2 linked regions of the Silvibacterium dinghuense genome follow. The protein of the gene in region 2 binds, or shares a complex with, the protein of the main gene of each other region. Links are inferred from orthologs where the notes say so. Each region holds a gene or a part of one and is shown on either strand. Other genes may lie near its edges.

Evidence for each region. Proteins that work in one complex are often made in the same cells at the same time.
Region 1: the proteins of meaB (region 2) and ESZ00_RS05620 are in contact, whole or in part, in a crystal structure (PDB 8DPB), measured with the Methylorubrum extorquens proteins. The link is inferred for Silvibacterium dinghuense from one-to-one orthologs. Residues at the interface, in SOR26638.1 of Methylorubrum extorquens: Arg20, Ala21, Ala24, Arg25, Thr28, Ser32, Arg33, Arg34, His37, Thr98, Gly99, Gly100, Ser101, Ile102, Leu103, Lys106, Thr107, Ala110, Ala113, Ile114, Asp115, Arg116, Ala118, Phe119, Ile120, Arg121, Pro122, Pro124; in SOR27001.1 of Methylorubrum extorquens: Glu577, Glu578, Asn579, Asp580, Gly581, Arg582, Arg583, Arg585, His596, Ala604, Ser605, Ala608, Asp609, Gly611, Phe612, Asp613, Val614, Asp615, Ile616, Gly617, Pro618, Leu619, Glu625, Arg628, Gln629, Val631, Glu632, Asn633, Asp634, Glu661.

Annotation. Positions count from the first base shown.
Region 1 is NZ_SDMK01000001.1:1,426,320-1,429,443, forward strand. What follows is about bases 278-3,124. They hold ESZ00_RS05620 (acyl-CoA mutase large subunit family protein), read right to left. Parts: upstream 2,568-3,124; coding sequence 987-2,567; downstream 278-986. Other genes in these bases: ESZ00_RS05615 (tetratricopeptide repeat-containing glycosyltransferase family 2 protein), read right to left, coding at 278-434; ESZ00_RS05625 (hypothetical protein), read right to left, coding at 2,706-3,124. In the rest of the region: more of ESZ00_RS05615, read right to left, coding at 1-277. UniProt on the Escherichia coli protein: Catalyzes the interconversion of succinyl-CoA and methylmalonyl-CoA. Could be part of a pathway that converts succinate to propionate.
Region 2 is NZ_SDMK01000001.1:675,397-678,764, forward strand. Bases 338-3,150 are described here. They hold meaB (methylmalonyl Co-A mutase-associated GTPase MeaB), read right to left. Parts: upstream 2,340-3,150; coding sequence 1,335-2,339; downstream 338-1,334. Other genes in these bases: tsaB (tRNA (adenosine(37)-N6)-threonylcarbamoyltransferase complex dimerization subunit type 1 TsaB), read right to left, coding at 338-848; mce (methylmalonyl-CoA epimerase), read right to left, coding at 832-1,296; ESZ00_RS02550 (ABC transporter permease), read right to left, coding at 2,371-3,150. Outside these bases: rimI (ribosomal protein S18-alanine N-acetyltransferase), read right to left, coding at 1-178; more of tsaB, read right to left, coding at 189-337; more of ESZ00_RS02550, read right to left, coding at 3,151-3,368. UniProt on the Escherichia coli protein: Binds and hydrolyzes GTP. Likely functions as a G-protein chaperone that assists AdoCbl cofactor delivery to the methylmalonyl-CoA mutase (MCM) ScpA and reactivation of the enzyme during catalysis.

The DNA.
Region 1 (3,124 bases), 750 kb from region 2 along the record:
ATTCCGTCCGCGCGCGGATGGCCGCCGGCGAACTCTCCCTCAAGTTCCCGGGTGGCCGTTCCCAGCACATACTGAAACCTGCCCTTCAGATAGTTCCGCTGGATGAGAGAGAAGCCGCCAACGGTCTCGGGAGAGCGCAGCAGGTCCGGAATCTGCCCCCGCGCCTCCCCGGAAAGCTCCTCGTCTGCGTCGAGCACCAGCACCCAATCCGTGGCGAGATGCTGGAGGCAGGCGTTCCGTGCCTCGGCAAAGTGCTGATTCCAGGAGATGGAGACGATCTTCGCCCCGAATTCGCGGGCAATCTCAAGGGTGCCGTCGGTCGAGCCGGTATCGGCGATCACGATCTCATCGACGAGAAAAGCCACGCTTTTGAGGCAATCCCGGAGGTCCTCTTCGGCGTTTTTGACGATCATCGACAGGCCGACTGTCGGCATTTCCCCTCCCGAAGGAAGGGCCAGCAGGTGCACGGCCAGAGAATCCGCGGGAAAATAAGGGACTTATCAGCCGACGGCGCACCCCATGGAAATTTCCCTCGATAGAAAGCATTCGTTCGTGCCTCCCGCCCAAGCAGAGCTTGGACGGGGCACCCGCTTCTCTCTACCTGTCCCCTGTTTTGAGCCGCAAACGCAGAAAAGCCACCGCTCAGCGGTGGCTTTTCTGAAATCTTAAGGGCCAGTCACTGGCCTCCCGAAAAATGCCGCGGGAGCCTATAGCTTCCTCTGGCTTTGCACCCGGCCCGGGCAGAACCTCTTTGGGTTGCTGCTCTCGCGGCCGGTGCGTATCTTCTGGCTCCTGTTTTTTGTTTTCTGGAGCCTCGTACGTCGCTGGCACTTACCTATAAAGCAATCGGTGTGCCAATCTCACGACTCCATTAAATCAACGATATAGCCTGCTCTCGCCCTACGATACTTCCACAATCTGGAATTCATCCCATTTCTGAAAAATGGAAAACCATAGGTTTCTTCCAATATCACCGGCGATATCGCCTATACCGTCACGGATTCCCGATATTCTCCAAAAACCTCGCGCAGAGCTCCGGCGATCTCCCCTACGGTCGCCAGAGCCTCCACCGCCTCCGTGATCGCCGGCATCAGATTGCCCCCTTCATGGGCCCGTACCTTGATCGCTGCGATCGCCGCAGTCCAGCGCCCGGCATCCCGGCGCGCCCGCAATGCCCGCACCCGCTCCACCTGTCCGCGCTCGAGCGCTTCGTCAATCCGCTGGATCGGCACCTCCGGCTCCGACTCGCGGGCATAGCGGTTTACCCCTACGACCACTGCCTCGCCTGCGTCGACCGCCTGCTGGTAGGCATAGGCCGCGGCCTGAATCTCGCCCTGCACCCAGCCGCGCTCGATGGCCCGCAGCATTCCGCCCTGCGCCTCGATCCGGGCAAAGTACGCTTCAGCCTCCTGCTCCAGGCCGGAGGTCCTCGCCTCGATGGCATAGGAGCCGCCCAGCGGATCGGCGGTCGCCGCAACGCCGCTCTCATGCGCCAGGATTTGCTGCGTCCGGAGCGCGATCCGCGCCGCCTCCTCGGTGGGCAGGGCCAGCGCCTCGTCGTAGCCATTGGTATGCAGGGACTGGGTGCCTCCAAGCACTGCGGCCAACGCCTGGATCGCGGTGCGCACGATGTTGTTCTCCGGCTGCTGCGCGGTCAGGGTCGAACCCGCCGTCTGGGAGTGGAAACGGAGCATCCAGGAGCGCGGACTCTTCGCTCCGAAGCGATCCCGCATCACCCGCGCCCACAGCCGCCGCGCCGCACGGAATTTGGATATCTCTTCGAGAAAATCATTGTGCGCATTAAAGAAGAAGGAGAGCCGTGGCGCAAAGCGATCCACCTCGAGCCCGGCATCGATAGCCGCCTGCACATAGGTCATGCCGTTGGCCAGCGTGAAGGCGATCTCCTGGGCCGCGGTCGCTCCCGCCTCGCGCATGTGATAGCCGGAGATGGAGATCGGATTCCACTCCGGCACGGTCTCGGCGGCCCAGCCGATCACATCAGTAACCAGCCGCATCGCCTGCGGGATGGGATAGATGTAAGTCCCGCGTGCGATGTACTCCTTGAGCACATCGTTCTGCACCGTGCCAGCGAGCTTCTTCGTCTCCGCCCCGCTCCTGCGCGCCGCCGTCACGTACATCGCCAGCAGGATTGAGGCCGTGGCGTTGATGGTCATCGAGGTCGAGACGTGGTCGAGCGCGATCCCGGCAAAGAGCCGCTCCATGTCTTCGACCGAATCGATGGCCACCCCCACCCGGCCCACCTCGCCGAGCGCCATCGGATCATCGGAGTCGTAGCCGATCTGGGTCGGCAGGTCGAAGGCCACCGAGAGCCCCGAGGTTCCATTGGCCAGCAGGTAGCGATAGCGCCGATTGCTCTCCTCGGCGTCTCCCATGCCTGCATACTGGCGCATGGTCCAGAGGCGCCCGCGGTACATCGTCGGCTGGATGCCGCGCGTAAAGGGAAATGCCCCCGGCTCGCCTAAATCCTGCCCCGCATCGAAACCCAATGCTTCAAGATCCGCCGCATCGTAAAAAGCCTTCTCGCGCTCCGCTTTGCTCAACCACACCCCCGAGGCAGACCGCCCATTTTACGCCTGCTCCGCGAGACTGGCCGTCCAGGCTTTTTGCCTTCGGCCTCCGCTCCCGCTGGTCGCGATCCGGAAGATTCGGGTTTACGAAACAGGAGCTAAAAAGCAGGACAAGAGCTAACGCGCGGATGCACGCTTACGCCGTTCCTTTTTCCGTGCGCCGAGAAAAGAGCTGACCGCGAACCAGAAGAAGATTGCGGCCAGGGCGGCGTAGGCGACAAAGTGCACATGTTCAGCACCGGCGCGCCAGCCCTGGTGGATCTTCCATGCGCTCTGGATGAAGAAGAGGCCGAAGACAGCGAAGAAGACTCCGGTGATTTCGAGCCAGAGAACGCCGCCGGCATGGACAAACGGTCCCCAGATAGACTCACCGAAGCGCTTGCCTTCGCGCTTGACTGCCCGAGCCCGCTCGGTGGCTCTCTGTGCCTGCTCGGCTGCGCGTTCCGCGTAGACCGGGGCCTGCTGCTGGGCCGATTGCGCGGCCTGCGAAGCCTTTTCGCGGATCATTCCCGAAGCAACCCGCAATCCCACACCCA
Region 2 (3,368 bases):
CGGCCAGTGCATGCGCGACAAAAGCTCCCAGGACAATCGTTTCCGAGCGCTCCAGCACCCTGTGCCACACCGGCACACTCCAGTGCGGAGCCTCCGGCGCCTCCGCGGCAAGCGCCATCGCCGCCCTCAAGTCTTCTATCCGTAAGGCACGCAGCGTCATTGTTATCCGTTCGCTCATGCGCAGGCAATCAGGCTCCGGCCGGAGGATGCTCCAACCCTGCCCGCACCGGCTTTCCGAACAGCTCGGCATCCGACCGCCGCACGTAGTTCGCGTCGAGCGAGGCCACGTCCTCATAATCGTCCGCCTGCAAGCGGGCGAGCGATGCCTCGATCGCATCCCATGCCGTCGGAGCCGTTACCCGCACCGCTCCCGGCAGCTCAGCCAGCGCATCCTCGCAGACCGCAACCTGCCCGGCAGCCGGGGCATCGCTCACCGCCAGCAGGCGTTCAGCCTCCTCCTGCCTGCCAGGGCCAGAAAAATCACCCCAATACATCTCCCGCCGTCCCGCATCGAGCGCGGCTGCCGCCGTCCCACCTTTTCGCGCCAGCAATGCCAGCCGCGATAACGCCACCACCGGCACATCCAACGCCTCAGCCAGCCCCTTCGCCGTACTCAGCCCAATGCGCTCCCCGGTAAAGCTCCCTGGCCCGCGCACCACCACAATCGCCTGCACATCCCCCACAACGGCGCCCTGCTCAGCCAGCAACTCCCGCACCACCGGGATCAGATCAGAGGCAAACGTCTTCCCCGCCAGTTCACGCATTTGCAGCAGCCGCGCTTCGCCCCCCTCCCAGGCAGCCAACGCTACCGACCCCACGCCACCGCAGCTGTCAATCCCCAACAGCATGAACCGTCTCCTCCTTCCACTTCCCATTCTGTTTTGAATCCTGGCAGATTTCGAGCAGCACACCGCCCGCGCTCTCCGGATGCACGAAGAAATACAGGTGACCGCCCGCGCCACGCTGCACACGGTCCGAGACCAGCCTTGCGCCGCGTGTTTTGAGCGCGGCCAGCGCTGCCTCAATGTCCTCTACCTGCAGCGCCACATGATGCAAACCTTCACCGCGCTTTTTCAGGAATCGTCCAACTGGCGAATCTTCTTCGGTCGGCTCCAGCAGCTCGATCCGCCCCGTCGCGGTCGGAATCATCGCCACCCGCACCCGCTCCTGCGCCACCGTCTCCTCGTGCTCCACACGCAGCCCGAGCGACTCATAGAGCCCACAGGCAGCTTCGAGACTGATTACCGCAATGCCCAGGTGATCGATGCGTGTTTCCAGGCTCTGCAATCCACTCATCACTCCTCCATTCTCGCAGGTTGGCGCAAAGCGGATCATCACCCGACGTCAGGGCCAAGCGCCCGCCGCACCAGCTCCTCCGTCAATCGATACGGATCTTCCGCGCCTGCCGCAATCCTCTCCGCATGGCGGGCCAGTGCCGCGTCATCGAGCCCCTGCGACGCCAGCCGCGCACGCAACGCTGCGAGCAGCATCCCTTCAAATCGCAAACGCCAGAAGGCGGCGCGACGTTCCGCAATCCGCCCACGTTGCATGGTCTGATTCCGCAGACTCTCGATCGCAGCTCGCAGTTCCGTTACACCAGTGCCCTCCGTCGCTACCGTCCGCAATATCGGGACAGCAATGTGCCTGCTGCCTGGCAACGATTGCACGCTGCGAATCTCCCCTTCGAGCCGGTCTGCGCCCTCGTGGTCCGCTTTGTTAATCACGAATAGGTCGGCAATCTCCATAAGCCCGGCCTTCAGGCTCTGCACGTCATCGCCCATCCCCGGCACCAGCACCACCACGGTCACATCCGCCAGCCGCGCAACATCGACCTCGTCCTGCCCCACACCGACAGTCTCGATCAGTACCACCTCCCGGCCACCGGCCTCCATCAGCAGTGCCGCATCCGCAGCAGCGCGTGCCAGTCCCCCAAGCGCGCCACGCGTCGCCATGCTGCGAAAGAAGATGCCACCGGCCAGCGCTGTTTCAGAAGTCGAACCCGCTCCTGACATGCGTATCCGGTCGCCCAGCACCGCACCGCCCGTGAAAGGACTGGTGGGATCGACCGCCAGCACCCCCACCCGCGCACCGGCCTCACGCCACGCCCGCGCCAGCCCATCGACCAGCGTGCTCTTTCCCGCGCCTGGAGCACCCGTAATCCCCACACGAAGACTCTGACGGCCAGAAGCAGAACTGGAGGCAAAACAGGCGGAGAGCAGCATCCGCGCTCCCGCCGCATCATTCTCGACCAGCGAAATCGCGCGCGCCAGCGCGCGCGTATCCCCTTCCAGAACCCGCTCCGCCAGCCTCCGAGCTGCCTGTTCCTCGTCGTCTCTCATCCGCCGACGATCATACCGCTGCGGGGCCGCCTCACTCGACGCGCAGTGCCTCCATCGGGTCCAGAGACGCCGCCCGGCGCGCCGGAACCAGAGCCGCGAGGACTGCCACCAGCACGGTCAGGCACAGCGCCACGCTGAGGCTGAAAGGATCGAGCGGGTCCAGCTGATAAAGCTGCGAGCGCAACAGATGCGCAATCATCACGCACAGTGGAGCTCCCAATAGAAGCCCTCCACCCGCCATGCGCAAACTCTCACCCAGCACCATCACCACGATGCGGCCTCGCTCCGCGCCGAGCGCCATGCGCACGCCGATCTCCGCACGCCGCCGCTGCACGCGATAGGCCAGCGTGCCATAGAGCCCCGTCGCCACTAACACCGCCGCCAGCAGGCCAAAACCCACAGCCAGTCGTGAAAAGAGCCGCGGCACAAGATACGACTCGGCAAACTGCGTCTCCTCCGTCATCGGCTTCTGCAGCGGTATCGAAGGATCGATCTCCCGCACTGCCCGGCTGACATCCGGCAGCAACGCCATGGGGTTGCCACCGGCGCGCACCGCCACCGTCACCTGCCCCATCATCCCGCGCTGCGCCAGGGAGTAGTACACGGTGGGCCGCGTATTCTCTGTGACGTTCTTGTACTTACTGTCCTTCACTACGCCAACGATGAGGTAGCCCGGATCCTGATCGATCCGATGCCCGAGTGCGCCATTTTTCAGATAGCGCTGTGCAAACTCTTCGTTGACCACGGCCACCAGCGGCGCGCCGTCACGGTCGCCTTCCTCGATGCTGCGTCCTTGCAAGAGACCGATGCCCATCGTGCTGAAATAGCCCGGGCCTACGTCGTTCGCGGAAATACCCGCCTTCGCGCCTGAAGCCTCATGCAGCAGCACCCCATCCAGATGGATACCACCGCTCATCAGCCACGACGATCCAGGACGAAAGCGCACCAGCGAGGCGGACTCTACACCCGGCACCCCCTCCAGCCGCTGCATGAGCCGCGTATAGAAACCCAGGGCCTGTGTATCCGTCG